DNA from 2 places in the Croceibacterium aestuarii genome. Region 2 is predicted to be linked to the other one. Evidence: predicted binding sites of a transcription regulator. Region 2 holds the regulator's gene; the other holds the start of a gene.
The links. The regulator LexA, encoded in region 2, represses DNA repair genes until DNA is damaged. The targets are predictions, from matches to a motif close to GTTCCNCNCTTGTTCT.
Positions count from the first base shown of each region.

Region 1: the regulator LexA is predicted to act here: its motif matches at 2,421-2,436, upstream of Q7I88_RS09810 (ATP-dependent helicase).

Region 1 covers NZ_CP131039.1:1,987,470-1,992,414, forward strand. Annotated here, with positions in the region: gene Q7I88_RS09805 (hypothetical protein) at 1-53, opposite strand, end outside; gene Q7I88_RS09810 (ATP-dependent helicase) at 109-2,418, opposite strand; gene Q7I88_RS09815 (hypothetical protein) at 2,538-3,164, shown strand; gene rsmD (16S rRNA (guanine(966)-N(2))-methyltransferase RsmD) at 3,184-3,726, opposite strand; gene Q7I88_RS09825 (pseudouridine synthase) at 3,723-4,484, opposite strand; gene Q7I88_RS09830 (AmpG family muropeptide MFS transporter) at 4,578-4,945, shown strand, end outside.
Region 2 covers NZ_CP131039.1:2,406,026-2,410,970, forward strand. Annotated here, with positions in the region: gene Q7I88_RS11920 (mechanosensitive ion channel family protein) at 1-682, shown strand, start outside; gene moaC (cyclic pyranopterin monophosphate synthase MoaC) at 857-1,327, shown strand; gene Q7I88_RS11930 (molybdopterin molybdotransferase MoeA) at 1,324-2,523, shown strand; gene lexA (transcriptional repressor LexA) at 2,597-3,283, shown strand; gene Q7I88_RS11940 (ComEC/Rec2 family competence protein) at 3,289-4,945, opposite strand, start outside.

The sequences.
Region 1 (4,945 bases), 420 kb from region 2:
TCGCTGCCGCGGTGTTCCTTCTTCGCCTGCGTGTTGCCAGTGTCGCTGCTCATGTGAAGTCTCCTTTGCGCAACCAACGCGGCACCGGGCCGAGGTTTCCGGCGAGTCTCAACGGGCGAGCGTGACGAAGCTGTCGATCACCCGCTTCGTGCCGGCCTGCTCGAATTCGATCTCGAGCTTGTTGCCCTCCTGATCGACGACTTCGCCATAGCCGAACTTCTCGTGGAAGACCCGCGCGCCGACCGCGATGTCGCTGCGCGGCTTGGCGGCAAAGCTGGCGGCGCTGCGTCCCGGTTCCGCCAGCCGTTTCGGCGTGGGATCGTAGCCGGAGCTGAGCGCGCGTTGCCAGCCGGGGCCGCGCGTCCCCGAGCGTTCGGGCCTAGCACTGCTGACATGCGCGAAGGGATCGTCGCGCTCCGACCAGTTGGCGCGCCATAGCGAGGCACCCCCGCTCATGGTCGTCTCGACCTCGATGTGGTCCTCGGGCAACTCCTCGATGAAGCGGCTCGGAATCGAACTGGTCCACTGGCCGTAAATGCGGCGATTGGCGGCGTGGAGGATGGTGCAACGCCGGCGGGCACGGGTGATCGCGACATAGGCGAGCCGGCGCTCTTCCTCGAGGCTAGCGAGCCCGCCCTCGTCGAGCGCGCGCTGGCTCGGGAATACGCCTTCCTCCCAGCCGGGGAGGAAGACGTTGTCGAATTCCAGCCCCTTGGCGGCATGCATGGTCATGATGGTGACTTTGTCCTCGTCGCTCGCCGCATCGTTATCCATCACCAGGCTGACGTGCTCGAGGAAGTCGCCAAGGGTTTCGTAGTCCTCCATTGCCCGCGCAAGTTCGGTCAGGTTGTCGGACCGCCCGGCGCTCTCGGCCGAGCGGTCTGCCTTTAGCATTGCGTCGTATCCACTGTCCTCCAGCACGGTGCGGAGCAGTTCGGACGGGGTGACCTTCTCGCTCATCTCCCGCCAGCGCAGGAAATCGCCCATGAGCGTGGCGATGGTTCCGCGCGCCCGTGGCGGCAGCTCGTCGCTGTCCGCCAGTTGTAGCGAGGCGACCGCGAGCGGGAGCCCTGTCGCCCGCGCATGGCGATGCATCGCTTCCAGCGTCTTCGCGCCGAGGCCGCGCTTGGGCTGGTTGTAGATCCGCTCGAAGGCGAGATCGTCCTGCGGCTGGGCGATCACACGCAAATAGGCGAGGGCATCGCGGATCTCGGCCCGCTCGTAAAAACGGAATCCGCCGACGATACGATAACCCAGGCCGATCTGGATGAACCGGTCTTCGAACTCGCGCGTCTGGTACTGTGCCCTCACGAGGATCGCTATCTGCTCGAGCGGCGCTCCCTCGCGCTCGAGACGCTCGATTTCTTCGCCCACGCGGCGCGCTTCTTCGGGCGCGTCCCAGACGCCGATCACCCGGACTTTGTCGCCGCCGCCTTGCTCAGTCCACAGGGTCTTGCCGAGGCGTTCGGAATTGGCCGCAATCAGGCCCGATGCCGCGGCGAGGATCGGCGGCGTCGAGCGATAGTTCTGTTCGAGCCGGACGACCTTGGCGCCTGGAAAATCCTTCTCGAAGCGCAGGATATTGGCGACCTCCGCGCCGCGCCAGGAATAGATCGACTGGTCGTCGTCCCCGACCACACAGATGTTCTTCCGCTCCTGCGCCAGCAGTCGCAGCCACAGGTATTGGACCGCGTTGGTGTCCTGGTACTCGTCGACCAGCACGTACTTGAAGCGTTTCTGATACATCTGCAGCACGTCGCGCTCGGTGCGCAGAATGTTGAGCATGTGCAGCAGCAGATCGCCGAAATCGCAGGCATTGAGGCTCTTGAGCCGCTGCTGGTAAAGACCGTACATCTGCTGGCCCTTACCGTTGGCATAGGCTTCGTTCTCGACAGCATCGAGATCGCCCGGATTGAGCCCGCGGTTCTTCCAGCGATCGATCAGTCCGGCCAGCTGACGCGCCGGCCAGCGTTTTTCATCCAGGCCCTGGTCGGATATCAGCTGCTTGAGCAGGCGAATCTGGTCGTCGGTGTCGATGATGGTGTAGTTCGACTGCAGTCCCACCAATTCGGCGTGCCGACGCAACATTCTGGCGCAAATCGAATGGAAGGTCCCAAGCCACGGCATGCCCTCCACCGCATCGCCGATCAGCTCACCCACGCGGTGGCGCATTTCGCGCGCGGCCTTGTTGGTGAAGGTGACGCATAAGATTTCGCTAGGCCAGGCGCGCCGTGTGCGGATCAGGTAGGCGAGGCGGGCGGTCAGGGCGGCGGTTTTCCCCGTGCCGGCGCCCGCCAGCATCAGCACCGGCCCTTCTGTCGTGAGCACCGCTTCCTTCTGCGGAGGATTGAGGCCGTCGAGCCACGCCGGCGCTTCGCCTGCAGGCTCTGTTCGGGCTGGTGGAGGTGTGTCGCTCACGGCGAACAGCTAGGGAACATCGAGTGTGCACGCAAGGGTAGCCCATCGCCGCTGGCCGGAACCGCCGGAGGGACGCGCGCGTTTTTTTCGGCGCACAGGGACGATCGATGGAGAGTACCATGCACAAGTTCATTTTCGCAGGGGTTGCGGCGCTTGCCGTCGCCGCCATGCCGGCGATGGCGCAGGACGCTGACGCCGCCGTTACGCTGACGACCGAGCAGCAGGCCACGTTCGATACCTGGCCGCCGGATCGGCAGACGGTCTATCTGGCATGGGATCCGATTTACCAGGATTATTTCTGGACGCTGACGCCGGACCAGCAGAAGAATTACTTCCTCCTCACGCCCCAACAGAAGGCCCAAATCGCGGCAATGACGCCTGCACAGCGAACCGAGGCTTGGACCTCGATCGCGCAGCAGGTCGGGGCGGCCGGCAAGGCCAAGGTAACCGCCAACACGGCCGCGGCGGCCAACGCGCAGGCTGCGCCTCCGCCTTCGGCGACAGCAGTCGTTACGGACAACGATCCCGCCACACCACCGGTCGTGGCGCACAACGACCCGGGCAATCTCACAGCCCCGCCCGCGTCGGTCCTCAACAAGACGTACCCGGTGTGCAGCCGCAAGGTTCACGATAGCTGCCAGAACCCGGGCGAGGGCGGCGCGCCCGGACATTCTCGTGCCCTGTCCTACTGGCCGGGCAAGCCCGCCAGCCAGCTCGACGACAACGAAAATGACAATGGCGGCTGACCTTTGCGAGAAGGCCGGCTCAATCGAGCCGCAGTAGATGCAAACGGGCCTTGCCGCTGTCGCGCACTGTGTCGACCGTGAAGCCCTTCGCGTCAACGGTCTCCTTGCGCGAGGTTTCGACGCTGAGCCAGGCTCCCGGCGCGATCCAGCCCAGCCGCTTCAGCTTCTCGAGCGCCACCACGCCGGCACCCGTTCCGTAGGGCGGATCGAGCAGTAGCAGGTCGAGCGGCCGGCGCGCCGGCCCCAGAGCCAAGACCGACTGCGCCCGCACGTCGCAGCGCTGGGCGCAGCGCAGCGCCGCGATGTTGGATCGCAGCGCCCTGAGTGCCGCCGCATCCTGCTCGACGAAGAGGGCCGTTGCCGCACCGCGCGACAGCGCTTCGAGACCGAGTGCGCCGGATCCGGCGAAAAGGTCGCCGACCGCGAGATCGTCGAAATTGCCGAGCCGGCTGGTGAGCATCGAAAAGAGCGCTTCGCGGGTTCGGTCGGCGGTGGGACGGGTCGTATCGCCGACCGGCGCGCGCAGGAGCCGGCCGCGCCACTCGCCGGCGATGACCCTCATCGGTGCCCCTTGTTCAGGCTCGACACGAAGCGCTCGACGTCCTGCTTTTTCAATTCGTCGGTTGCCCCGCGCGGAAGGTCTCCGAGCACGAAGGGGCCGTAAGCTGTTCGCAGCAGGCGGCTGACCTGGAGCCCGAGGTGTTCGAGCACCCGGCGGACTTCGCGGTTCTTGCCTTCGGTCAGCGTCAGTTCGATCCATTGGTTGCGGCCGGTGCTGCGTTCGAGATTGGCGTCGATGCGGCCGTAATTGACGCCTTCGACCGTCACGCCTTCGATCAGATCTTCGAGCTGGCTTTGGGTGACATCGCCGAACGTCCGCGCCCGGTACGTCCTCGGAATACCGCTCGAGGGCAGCTCCATTGCCCGCTTGAGTTCGCCGTCGTTGGTCATCAGCAGCAGGCCCTCAGTATTGAGGTCGAGGCGGCCGACCGGCATTAATCGCGGCGCATCCCCCGGGAGCGAATTGCGCAGCGCATCGTAAATCGTCGGGCGCCCCTTGGGGTCGCGTTCGGCGGTGAGGAGCCCCGACGGCTTGTGGAAGCGGAACAGGCGAGTGCGATCGGCCTTGCCGACCGGTTTGCCGTCGACCGTCACACCGCGCAGGTGGGGCAGGATGGTCGCCGGCGTTTCCAGCTTCTTGCCGTTGAGCGCGATCCGCCCCTCGGCAATCATCCGCTCGACCTCGCGCCGACTGGCCACGCCTGCCCTGGCGAGAAGCTTGGCGATGCGTTCGCCTTCGGGTCGGTCGCTCGATGTCATGCCGCGGCCCTAGCTGTTGATGCAGGGTTCATCCACCCTTCCCATGATGGTGCGCGGCGCTAAGCAGGAGCTTTCGGCGAGGACGCGAAACGTATGAGCGAGATCGAACAGACCCTGCCAGCGCAGGAACGCGGGCTGTGGGGCTCGATCAAGCCATATCTCGAAAAGGAATCGCTGGCGGCGTTCTTCGTCGGTGTTTCGAGCGGCTTTCCGTTCGCGATGATCGCCGCGACGTTGACGACGCGTCTGGCGCAGGACGGCATTGAGAAATCGACCATTACTGCCTTCAGCCTTGCGTTTCTCGTTTACAATCTGAAGCCCCTCTGGGCGTGGATTGTGGATGGCGTTCGCCTCCCGGTACTCGGCGCGCTGGGACAGCGGGTGTCGTGGATGTTGGTCGTTGGCGTCCTGGTCATGGCCGCGACGATCAATCTGGCGTTGGCCGATCCGAAGGCCGACAT
Region 2 (4,945 bases):
GCTCGCCATGTTCAGCCGCATTGCCAGCTTCATCATCGTGTTCGTCACCGTCGGGCTGATGCTGCTTTCGATTCCCGGCGTGCGCGACATCGGCGTGACGCTGGTGGCCTCGGCCGGGCTCGCCGGGCTGGCGGTCGGGGCTGCGGCCCAACCGGCGCTCAAGTCGCTGATCGGCGGCGTGCAACTGGCGATCACCGAGCCGATCAACATCGACGACGTGGTCATCATCGACGGCGAGTGGGGACGGATCGAGGACATCCGCACGACGTACGTGGTGGTCAAGATCTGGGACGAGCGCCGCCTGGTCGTGCCGACGTCCAAGTTCCTCGAGGACGTGTTCGAGAACTGGACCAAGCAGACCGCGCAGCTGCTCGGCACAGTGTTCCTCTACCTCGACCCTGCGACCCGCATGGGCCCGGTCCGCGCGGAGTTCGAACGCCAGGTGCGCGCCCATGAAGGTTGGGACGGGCGGGTCCAAAAATTGCAGGTTACCGATACCACGCCAGAGGCGCTCGAAGTGCGCCTGACGATGAGCGCGCAGGATGCCGGCACGCTGTTCGGCCTGCGCTGCGACATCCGCGAAGGGATGAGCGACTGGATCGCCGAGAACCTGCCGGGCGCGATCGTCCGGCGCCGCTACCTTCGCGTCGAGGAGGACGATCGGGAGCAGGTAGCAGCCTGATGCGCTCTGTCCTACATCTGCGCGATCTGCCATGAGGCGAGTCATGAACCTCGCCATCGCGCCCCTAACTCGACGTTTCCCGGCGCCTCGTATGAAGGCCGATTTTTTTGCCCCTGGACCGTGTAACACCCGGTCCATGTCTGTCACCTTTGCTCTTGCCGCGAGGGCGTGCAGGTGAGCCGCCTCACCCATCTCGACGAATCGGGCGCGGCACGGATGGTCGACGTCGGGGGCAAGCCGCAGACCGCCCGCTCGGCCACGGCCGAAGGCCGGATCCGCATGGCTCCCGCCACGCTTGCGGCGGTCCGCGAAGGCAGCGGTCCCAAGGGCGATGTCCTCGCCGCCGCGCGCATCGCCGGGATCATGGCGGCCAAGAAGACCGGCGAGCTCATCCCGCTGTGCCACCCGCTGGCGCTCGACGCGGTGACGGTCGATTTCGCCTTCGAGGAAGGCGCCGTGCGGGTGATCGCCCGGGCCTCGCTGACCGGCAAGACGGGCGTGGAAATGGAAGCGCTTACAGCCGCTTCGGTCGCTCTGTTGACAATCTACGACATGGCCAAGGCGCTCGAAAAGGGCATGGTCGTCGAAGGTCTGCGCTTGCTCGAAAAGACCGGCGGCAAGAGCGGCGACTGGCGCGCGGAATGACCCCGCCGCTGCCGCTCGGCGAGGCGCAGGCGCGCCTGCTCGGGACGGTCGAACCGCTGGCGGCAGAAACCGTCGCCGCACACGGGGCGATTGGGCGCCATCTTGCCGAGCCGCTTCGCGCCGCCCGCACCCAGCCGGCCGCGGACCTCTCGGCGATGGACGGCTACGCGGTGTGCGGCGACGATCTCGAAGGGCCCTGGGCCGTCGATGGCGAAAGCGCCGCCGGACACCCGTTCGCCGGTACGCTCGCCCCGGGTCAGGCCATCCGCATCTCCACGGGCGCGCTGATGCCCGCCGGCGGCGGCGCGGTGCTGCTGCAGGAAAATGCCGTCCGCGAGGGGAATTTCCTGAAGCTCAACGGCGAAGGGGTGCCGAGCGAGCGGCACATTCGCCGTGCCGGGTTCGATTTTCGCGCCGGGGATGCCTTGCTTGATGCGGGAACACGAATTGGCCCGGCCCAGCTCGCGCTCGCCATGGCTGCCGGTCACGGCGCCCTGGCGGTGCACTGTCTGCCCACGCTGGCGGTGCTCGATTCGGGCGACGAACTGGCGGCTGATCCGGCGAACTGTCCGCCGGGCAAGCTCCCGGCCAGCAACGGGGCGATGCTCACGGCGATGAGCGCGCCCTATGCCGCCTCGATCCGGCGACTCGGCCCGGTGCCCGACACGATGGAGGCGATGCTCGCCGCCTTGGAAAGCGCCGGCGACGTGGATGTTATCGTCACCAGCGGCGGAGCCTCCGTCGGCGACCATGACCTGGTGCGCCCCGCGCTCGAGCACTGGGGCGCGGACATCGATTTCTGGCGGGTGGCGATCAAGCCGGGCAAGCCGCTGCTCCTCGCGCGCAAGGAAGCGCAATGGGTCCTCGGCCTGCCAGGCAACCCGGTCTCGAGCTACGTCACCGCATTCCTGTTCCTGCTGCCGCTGCTGCGCCGGCTCGGCGGGGCCGCAGAACCGCTGCCGCGCCCGCTGCAACTCCCGCTCGGCATGGCGCTGCCCGCAGCCGGCGATCGCACCGAATTTCTCCGCGCCCGGATCGTGGCAGAAGCGCTGGTCGCCGTCGACGAACAGGATTCGAGCGCCCTGCGCGCGCTGTCCGCGGCCGAAATGCTGATCGTGCGTCCCGCCGGAGCGGGTCCTGCCTCGCCCGGCGACGGCGCCCTGGCCTATCGCCTCGAAAACGGCGGTATCGCTTGACGGCCTTGCAAAAGTTGCCTACCTGTTCCGCATTCGTTCCCGAATTGGAACACTTTTTGCGGAGAGAACAGGGATGTTGACCGCCAAGCAGCACGAATTGCTCCTCTACATCCAGCGCAAGCTGGAGGAGACCGGTATTTCGCCCTCGTTCGAGGAGATGAAGGAAGCGCTCGATCTGAAGAGCAAGTCGGGCGTGCACCGCCTGATCTCGGCGCTCGAAGAACGCGGTTTTCTCCGCCGCCTGCCCAACCGAGCCCGCGCGCTCGAAGTGCTCAAGCAGCCGGAGAACGTAAAGGGTCAGACCCCGGCAGCGGCCAATTCGAACGACCCGCTTACCCGGGTGACGACGCCGCCGCGCGCCGCCGCGCCGGCCAACGACGTGATCGAGATCCCGCTCCACGGCCGCATCGCCGCCGGCGTTCCGATCGAGGCGATGGAAAGCGACCGCACGCTGCCGGTTCCCGCCGCGCTGCTCGGCTCGGGCGCTCACTACGCGCTCGAGGTGTCGGGCGATTCGATGATTGAAGCCGGCATTCTCGACGGCGACTTCGCGCTGGTGAAGAAGACCGACACCGCACGCGACGGCGAGATCGTCGTCGCCCTCGTCCGCAACGAGGAAGCGACCCTCAAGTACCTGCGCCGCGAAAACGGCAAGATCCGCCTCGACCCCGCCAATGGCGCCTACGATCCGCAGATCTACGCCGAGCATGAAGTCCAGGTGCAAGGCAAGCTTGCCGGGCTGCTGCGGCGATATCACTAGGCGTTTTACTTCCGCGGGTGCCACCACCCGTGCTCACCCTGGCTCGCCGCCACGGTCGTGACGTCGACGCCGCTCTCGCCCAGCACCAGCGCCACTCCGCCGGTCTCGCCCAGGGTCCGCGCGTCGGCCAGCAACGCGCGCGGCCGGCATGAGCGCGGAAGGTAGCGGTCGGCGACCACGATGTCGGCGCGTTCGCAGGCTGCCGCCAGTGCGCGTTCCTCGATCATGTTGCGGCTGCGGGCCATGAGGAGGCGCCAGGACCGCCCCGCCCGTTCTATCGTCAGGGTGCAGAAATCGCGCGAGCACTCGGCCCCCCGCCAAGTCGCCAACGGTACCGGCTCGGCCTCGACCCCGGCGAGCTCCATCAGGTTGTCGCGGGTAAACTCGCTCTTCGTGTCGCGCAAAGACAGCAGACGCCCGTCCCGGGTGACGATGCCGACCTGCCGGCCGTCGCCCGAGACCAATACGTCGGGGGCCGGTGTGAGCAGCATCGACAGCGTCGCCGCGCCCGCCGCCGCAAGGCCCCACAGCCGTTCCTTGCCGCGCCACAGCGCGAGCCACAGTCCGCCGAGAACGAACAGCGCGAAGGTGCCCCAGCCCATCTGCGGCATCAGCGTGACCGCGCCCGGCTGGCTTGCGGCGAGGTGCGCGATCCACAGCAGGAGGTCGAGCGATTGGCCCGCAAGCCACCAGACCGGCAGTCCAAGCCCCACGAGATCGAGCAGGAGGGCGAGCGCGATCAGCGGCATCGAGACGAACGTGACCAGCGGGATCGCCAGCACGTTGGCGAAGGCGCCGTAGACCCCTGCGCGGTGAAAGTGGAACAACACGATAGGCATCAGCGCCAATTCGATCACCACGCCGGTGAGAAGCAGCCCAAGCGCGCCGCGCAGTATTCGCATCGCAAGCCTCTCCTCGCGCGCGCCAAGCGAGGCCCGCACCGGGCCGGCATTGTGCAGCGCGACGATTGCGACGACCGCGGCAAAGCTCATCTGGAAACTCGGTCCGGCGAGCGATTCCGGCCACAGCAGCAGGACGAACACCGCGGCCACTGCGACCATCCGCAAACTCAAGGGCTCGCGCCCCAGCGCCAGCGCGCCGAGAACCAGAACCGCGCCGACGCAGCTGCGCACGGTCGGCACCTCCGCTCCGGTGAGCAGGGTGTAACCGATCCCGGCAAGCGCCCCGACGCCCGCCGCGACGACCGGCAGTCGCACCCGCAGCGCCAGCCACGGCCAGGCGGCCAGCACGGTCATCGCAAGGAAATAGGCCGCAGCTATGACCGCGCTGACGTGGAGGCCGCTGATCGACAGCAGGTGGGTCAGTCCGGCATCGCGCATGGCGTCTTCGTCGGCCGTAGTGATGGCGCCGCGGTCGCCGCTGGCGAAGGCCGCGGCGATGGCCCCTGCCGAACCGCCCAAACGCGATCGGACATGTGCTGCGAGGCGCCGCTGCAACGGCGCGAGCCACGCCTCGCTGGCCGGCGGCGCGACCAGTTCGACCGGCCCTTGCACGCTGCCCGTTGCGGCATAGCCGGCGAACCAGGCGGCGCGAGCGAAGTCGTAGCCGCCGGGCAGCATCGGCGAGGCAGGCGGCATGAGCCGCGCCTTGAAGCGGATCACGGCTCCCTCGCGAAAATCCTCGCGGTCGGCATCGAGCGGC